Regions from separate parts of the Pseudoalteromonas sp. S2721 genome, predicted to be linked through region 2. Evidence: predicted binding sites of a transcription regulator. Region 2 holds the regulator's gene; each other region holds the start of a gene.
What was found. The regulator sigma-54, encoded in region 2, starts transcription at its own class of promoters, with help from an activator protein. The targets are predictions, from matches to a motif close to GTTGGCACGNNNNTNGNNT.

Region 1: dps (DNA starvation/stationary phase protection protein Dps) is a predicted target of sigma-54. The motif match lies at 952-970, and genes of this name have one in related genera.
Region 3: glnA (glutamate--ammonia ligase) is a predicted target of sigma-54. The motif match lies at 1,262-1,280, and genes of this name have one in related genera.

What each region holds. Positions count from the first base shown of each region.
Region 1 is NZ_PNCZ01000061.1:28,777-31,057, reverse strand. It holds gene CWC02_RS18155 (CC0125/CC1285 family lipoprotein) at 1-224, shown strand, start outside; gene CWC02_RS18150 (CBS domain-containing protein) at 391-810, shown strand; gene dps (DNA starvation/stationary phase protection protein Dps) at 1,038-1,556, shown strand; gene corA (magnesium/cobalt transporter CorA) at 1,617-2,281, opposite strand, start outside.
Region 2 is NZ_PNCZ01000008.1:67,654-69,934, reverse strand. It holds gene ptsN (PTS IIA-like nitrogen regulatory protein PtsN) at 1-132, opposite strand, end outside; gene hpf (ribosome hibernation promoting factor) at 136-423, opposite strand; gene CWC02_RS03610 (RNA polymerase factor sigma-54) at 450-1,946, opposite strand; gene lptB (LPS export ABC transporter ATP-binding protein) at 2,053-2,281, opposite strand, start outside.
Region 3 is NZ_PNCZ01000024.1:67,281-69,561, forward strand. It holds gene typA (translational GTPase TypA) at 1-828, opposite strand, end outside; gene glnA (glutamate--ammonia ligase) at 1,336-2,281, shown strand, end outside.

The DNA.
Region 1 (2,281 bases), on a different contig from region 2:
TTGATGTTGAACGCGCCAAGCCCACTAACAAACCTCGTTTCGAGCAAAGAGCCCACTGCGGTTTATTAACCTGCACAAGTCAAACTTCGCCAGCACTGCATGAGTCAACGTTATTAGAGCGCACAATAGTCGTACAATTAACAATCATTTTAGGAAAAGGCATAAAACCAAGTGAAAAAGCGCATGATGCTTATACGCTAATTGAACAAGCTAATAATTCATAAAATTAATATTTAAAGGTAAAAATTATCCTCATTACATCTTTTTACCTACTGCTGAACTGCATAAGTAATTACACCGTTAATCACTAATACTTTGATCTCACTTAAGTGAAATTAACTAGATAAGCGCTAAACTTACCACAACTTGATTAATTGTAAGGATGTAGCCATGACACACCTAGTTAGTGATTTAATGACGCCAGACCCATTTGCTATTAGCGCGCAAAATACCCTGCATGATGCTCATAATCTAATGAAAGAGAAAAATGTTCGTCATATCCCTGTGATCAATGAGCATGGTGGTTTGGTTGGCATGTTAACGCAAAAAATCATGATTGCTCAGGTAATGAATATCATGGCTAATTACAGTGCCAGCGCCCTCGAACGCAAGGAAAAGCAAACTAAAGTGGTTGATATTATGGCTACCGATTTTACCAGTATCTCGCCAGAGCAACCGCTACACGAAGTTGCTAAGTTTTTTGTTGAAAACCGTCATGGCTGCATGCCTGTGGTTGATAAAGATAACAACCTAGTGGGCATTCTAACCTCATCTGATTTTGTTCGTTTAGCGGCGGCTTTACTTTCTTAAGTCGTAACTTTGTATCTGCACACTGAATTTTTTACAGAAGGTGTGCAGAGTTTTCATACTTCTTCTTAGCTAGTATCACCCTCCCTCAAGACTTAAATAAAATTAATCTATTAAATTCATAACCTTATAATTTAAAAATTATTAGGCACAACGCTTGCTTCTGTGTAATTACACATGCTTTTTAGATTAAAAGCGAAAGGAAATTTACAGATAATCTCGGAGGAGTAATGAGTAATTCATCATCAAAAATCGCAGAATTTACAGCACCGGGTGTTAAAGACCAAGCTGCAGCGGACACGATTGCTATTCTAGACCAACGCATGGTCGCTTTAATCGATTTACACCTCACTTTAAAACACATTCATTGGAATGTTGTTGGTCCTAATTTTATTGGTGTACACGAAATGTTAGACCCACAAGTAAGCGCAGTGCAAGAGATGACTGACACGATTGCAGAGCGTATTGCAACCATGGGCGGTGTACCTGTTGGCACACCTCAATCAATTGTAGAACGCCGTACTTGGCAAGATTATTCAATTGGTAAAGGCTTAGTTACTGACCACCTAACAGCGCTTGATAAAGTGTATAACGGTGTTAATAAAGATCACCGTGCTGCTATCGAAAAGCTTGGTGAGCTAGACCCAGTTTCTGAAGATATGATCACCGGCCAACTGGCTGATTTAGAACAATTCCAATGGTTTGTTCGTGCGCATATTGAATCGTCTACCGGCGAATTGAAAGGTTAAACCCCCTAGGTCTATCCGAAGACCCCTTGCCCAGCATTTGCTGGGCTTTTTTATGCTTTGTTACAACCAACCTTTATGTTTAAAGAACAAGTAAGGTGCAAAGCCAGACAGCAACATAATGCCAATTGCAAACGGGTAACCCCATGCCCATTGCAGTTCAGGCATACTGTTAAAATTCATCCCATAGATACTGGCGACAACGGTTGGAGGTAAAAACACCACTGAGGCAATAGAGAAGGTTTTGATAATTTGGTTTTGTTCGATGTTAATAAAACCCTGAGTCGAGTCCATTAAGAAATTCACCTTATCAAACAAAAATGTACAGTGAGACATAAGGGTATCAATATCGAGTACAATTTCACGTAGTGATTCGCGGTCTTCTGTCGGCGCTCCTAGGTGGCGCAGTAAAAACGAAATATTCCGGCGCGTATCCATCAAACATAAACGCACCTTACCGTTATTATCTTCAAGGCGAGAAATTCGGCTAACGGCTTCTTCTAAGTCAGAGTCATCCTCTTCAAGTACATAGGCACTGAGTTTTTCTAACTGATGATGCATGTCTTCAAGCATATCAGCGTGGTTTTCGACTTTTTGGTCAAATAAAGTCACCAAAAGTTGCTTTGGATTATCACACGCCACTTGCCCTTTCCGAGCACGTAGTCGTAATAGACGAAAATCGGCTAGTTCATCATCGCGGATTGTCAGCAAACAGTTGTCTTGTAACA
Region 2 (2,281 bases):
GATATCTTGTTGAGATAAATGAGGAAACTGCTGGTGAGCTAACTCGCTAATATACTCAAGAATTCTTTTTTTGCTATTAAAAAGGACCGCAGCTTTGCTGCAGTCCTGATTAGTAAGTGAACTAAGTTTCATAATTTAATGTCGAGCTAATTTCTCTTTATGCTTAATGACTTGGCGATCAAGTTTATCGATCAATGAGTCAATTGCTGCGTACATATCTTGATGTTCTGTAGAAGCGAACAGCTCGCCTCCGTTTACATGTAAAGTTGCTTCTGCTTTTTGGCTTAATTTTTCTACATCTAAAATGACATGAACATTATTAATATGATCAAAATGCCTTTCTAGTTTTGCGAACTTAGTGTTTACATAGTCTCTTAATGAATCAGTGACTTCTACGTGACGACCAGTTAAATTTAGTTGCATAAGCATTTTCCTTCTATGTAAAACGTCTAAATCAGACTTTTACGCTGATTAGACGGAGGTATTGCTAGAGACTCACGATATTTTGCAATTGTACGTCTAGCTACTTTAATTCCTTGCTCAGCCAATATATCTGCAATTTTGCTATCACTCAATGGTTTAACCGAGTTTTCTGCAGCAACTAACTTCTTGATTAAAGCGCGAATTGCTGTAGAAGAACACTCACCACCATTTTCGGTGCTGACATGGCTTGAGAAGAAATATTTCAACTCAAAAATTCCCCTTGGGGTATGCATATATTTTTGTGTTGTAACCCGAGAAATCGTCGATTCATGCATTTCGACCATTTCAGCGACATCGTTTAGCACCATTGGCTTCATTGCTTCTGGGCCATGTTCAAAGAAAGCTTGCTGTTGTTGCACGATACAGTTGGTCACTTTTAGTAAAGTATCGTTACGGCTTTCTAAGCTCTTAATAAACCACTTTGCTTCTTGTAAGTGAGAACGAATAAATTGGCTGTCGCTACTTGATTTAACAGAGCGAGACATCGCTGCATATTGGCTATTCACTCTAATTTTTGGCATACAATCTGGGTTTAACTCGACTACCCAGCGGCCTTTCACTTTTTTCACTGATACATCGGGTATGACGTACTCAGATTCTTCGCGTACTATGCTATCCGCAGGCTTAGGATTTAAGCTGTGAATGAGCGTCATCACTTCTTTAAGCTCGTTTTCTTTAAGCTTAGTCTTTTTCATTAAAGTGCGATAGTCGCGACTTGCTAATAATTCGATATGCTCAGATAAAACCATTTTAGTTTCAGCTAAATATGGCGTATTGGCATCGAATTGACGAAGTTGTATACACAGGCACTCTTGTAAACTTCGCGCGCCGATACCAACTGGATCGAATAACTGTATTCTTTTTAAGACAGCTTCAACTTCATCGAGTTCGATTTCTTCTTCATCATTATTTTGATTAAAGCTTTCGACAATATCTTCGCAGCTAACCGTTAAAATACCTGAGTCATCGATAGCTTCAACGATGGCAACGGCAATCGCTTCATCGGTAGGACTAAATGGTGTGAGCTGTAGTTGCCACATTAAATATTCTTGCAGTGTTTCTGTTGAAGCACCTTGGTAAATAGACTCGTCTTCAGGCATTGGCCCAGACGATGTTGATGGGGCGGCACTCATGTACTCATCCCACGTAACATCCATAGCTAAGTCATCGCTAACCGTATCCTTACTCAGAGCATCACTGCTTTCTTGCTCGAATTCGCTAGGTGCTTCGTCGGCAGACGCGCTGACTTGTACATCGTCAGACTCCGCTTTTTGCTCATTCTTACCGATGCTTTCTTCGTTGTAATCCGCTTCTTCCACTTCAAGCAGAGGATTACTATCAAGCGCTTCTTGAATTTCTTGCTGGAGATCCAATGTACTGAGCTGCAACAAGCGAATGGCTTGTTGCAGTTGTGGAGTCATTGTAAGTTGCTGGCCCATGCGCAGCTGTAATGATTGCCTCATGTATCCCTAACAATCCTTTTTAAGTTATCGGTAACGGTGAAGACACTGTTATCGATTTTTTGTCATTGTATAAGTCTAGCAGATGCTCTAGTCGGTGGCGTAATGGTTACAGCCTGAATTGCTCGCCTAGATAAACATCACGTACAGTTTGGTCAGCTAATACGTGCTCAGGTGTCCCTGATGCAATTAGCTCCCCATGAGAAACAATGTAGGCTTTTTCACAAACATCAAGGGTTTCTCGAACATTATGGTCAGTAATAAGTACACCAATACCACGATTTTTTAGGTGCTCAATAATTTTCTTTATATCTAACACCGAAATAGGATCAACACCA
Region 3 (2,281 bases), on a different contig from region 2:
TGCAATGATGTCACCTGCGCCTGCAGATTCTGCTTCATGACGCTCAAGGCCTAAGTAACTCATTACTTGGCCAACTTTACCGTTACGCTTAGTACCGTCTGCGCTTACAACAGTCACCTGTTGGTTAGGACGAACAGTACCACGCTTGATACGACCTACACCGATAACACCGATGTATGAGTTGTAGTCAAGCTGAGAAATTTGCATTTGGAAAGCACCTTCAGGATCTGCATCCGGTGGAGATACTTCGTCAACGATCATCTGGAACATTGGTTCCATGTTATCTGATGGCTCGTCTAAATCCATTGTTGCCCAGCCGTTGATAGCTGATGCATAGATTACTTTAAAGTCTAACTGTTCGTCAGTTGCACCTAGGTTATCGAATAAATCGAAAACTTGGTCCATAACCCAGTCAGGACGTGCACCAGGTTTGTCGATTTTGTTGATAACAACAATCGGCGTTAAACCTTGTGCGAATGCTTTTTGCGTTACGAAACGCGTTTGCGGCATTGGACCTTCTTGAGCATCAACAAGTAGTAATACTGAGTCAGCCATCGAAAGTACGCGTTCTACTTCACCACCGAAGTCGGCGTGTCCTGGGGTGTCTACGATATTGATATGGTAGTCGTTCCAAGAGATAGCTGTGTTCTTAGCTAAAATGGTAATACCACGTTCTTTCTCAATGTCGTTTGAGTCCATTACGCGCTCTTCGTTACCGCCGCGCGTTTCTAATGTGCCTGATTGCTCAAGCAGTTTATCAACCAAAGTTGTTTTACCGTGGTCAACGTGGGCGATAATCGCTATATTTCTTAACTTTTCGATGCTCATATTTTTTCTCAGAGAAATTGAATCTCATTGATCCTGCAAGATCTACGCAGTCACCTGCGTTTTCACCAGATGTCCCAGCATAGGATTTAAAAGGGCGCATATTATCCCTTAATAATGGCATGGATGAAAGTTTATCCAATATAAATTTATAAACTTTCTTCAAGCTTTTTATAAGTATCTGTTTTATAAATGACAAATTTATGAAAATTAAAGTGAATCTGAGCTCAAAACTGGCGAAATTTTAGTTTTTGAACCATATTTTGGCACTAAATCGTGTTCATAACCGAAAAATTGGCACGCTCAATAATTGTGCAAAACAAGGTCGCACTTTTTACGCACCAGAATGATCTTTTTACGCACCAACTTAGTGCAATAAAAGTTAACAAAACGAAGCCCTGTTCACTTTTTACAAGCCTAAACAAGGTGTTAAAAACATGGCACGAAACCAGCTTATATAAGCGAAAAGCAATAATGCAGCAAAAATAAAACCCAACAATTGGAGGACACATGTCACAATCGGTTTTAGATTTTATCAAAGAAAATGACGTTAAGTTCATTGATTTACGCTTTACTGATACCAAAGGTAAAGAACAGCATGTTTCTATTCCTCATCATCAAATTGATGAAGATTTCTTCGAAGACGGCAAAATGTTTGACGGTTCTTCAATTGCTGGCTGGAAAGGTATCAACGAATCAGACATGGTACTTATGCCTGTTCCTGAGTCTGCGAAAATGGACCCGTTTTCTGAAGAAGCTACACTAATCGTACGTTGTGACGTAGTTGAGCCTTCAACACTTCAAGGTTACGAGCGTGATCCACGTTCTGTTGCAAAACGCGCTGAAGAGTACATGCGCTCTACTGGTATTGCTGACACTGTATTATTCGGTCCAGAGCCAGAATTCTTCCTTTTTGATGACGTTAAATACAAATCAGACATGTCTGGTTCTATGTACAAAATCGATTCTGTAGAAGCTGCTTGGAACTCAGATAAAGATTACGAAGGTGGCAACATGGGTCACCGTCCAGGTGTTAAAGGCGGTTACTTCCCGTGTTCACCTGTTGATTCATCACATGACTGGCGTTCAGCAACTTGTTTAGTTCTTGAAGAACTAGGTCAAGTAGTAGAAGCTCACCACCACGAAGTAGCAACTGCAGGTCAAAATGAGATCGCAACTCGCTTCAATACAATGGTATTAAAAGCTGACGAAATCCAAGAGATGAAATATGTTATCCATAACATGGCTCACTTATACGGAAAAACAGCGACATTCATGCCTAAACCAATCGTAGGTGATAACGGTTCTGGTATGCACTGTCACCAATCTCTAGGTAAAGATGGCGTAAACATCTTCGCGGGTGACAAATACGCAGGTCTTTCTGAAGAAGCACTTTACTACATCGGTGGTATCATCAAGCACGCTAAAGCAATCAACGCATTCGCTAACGCGTCAA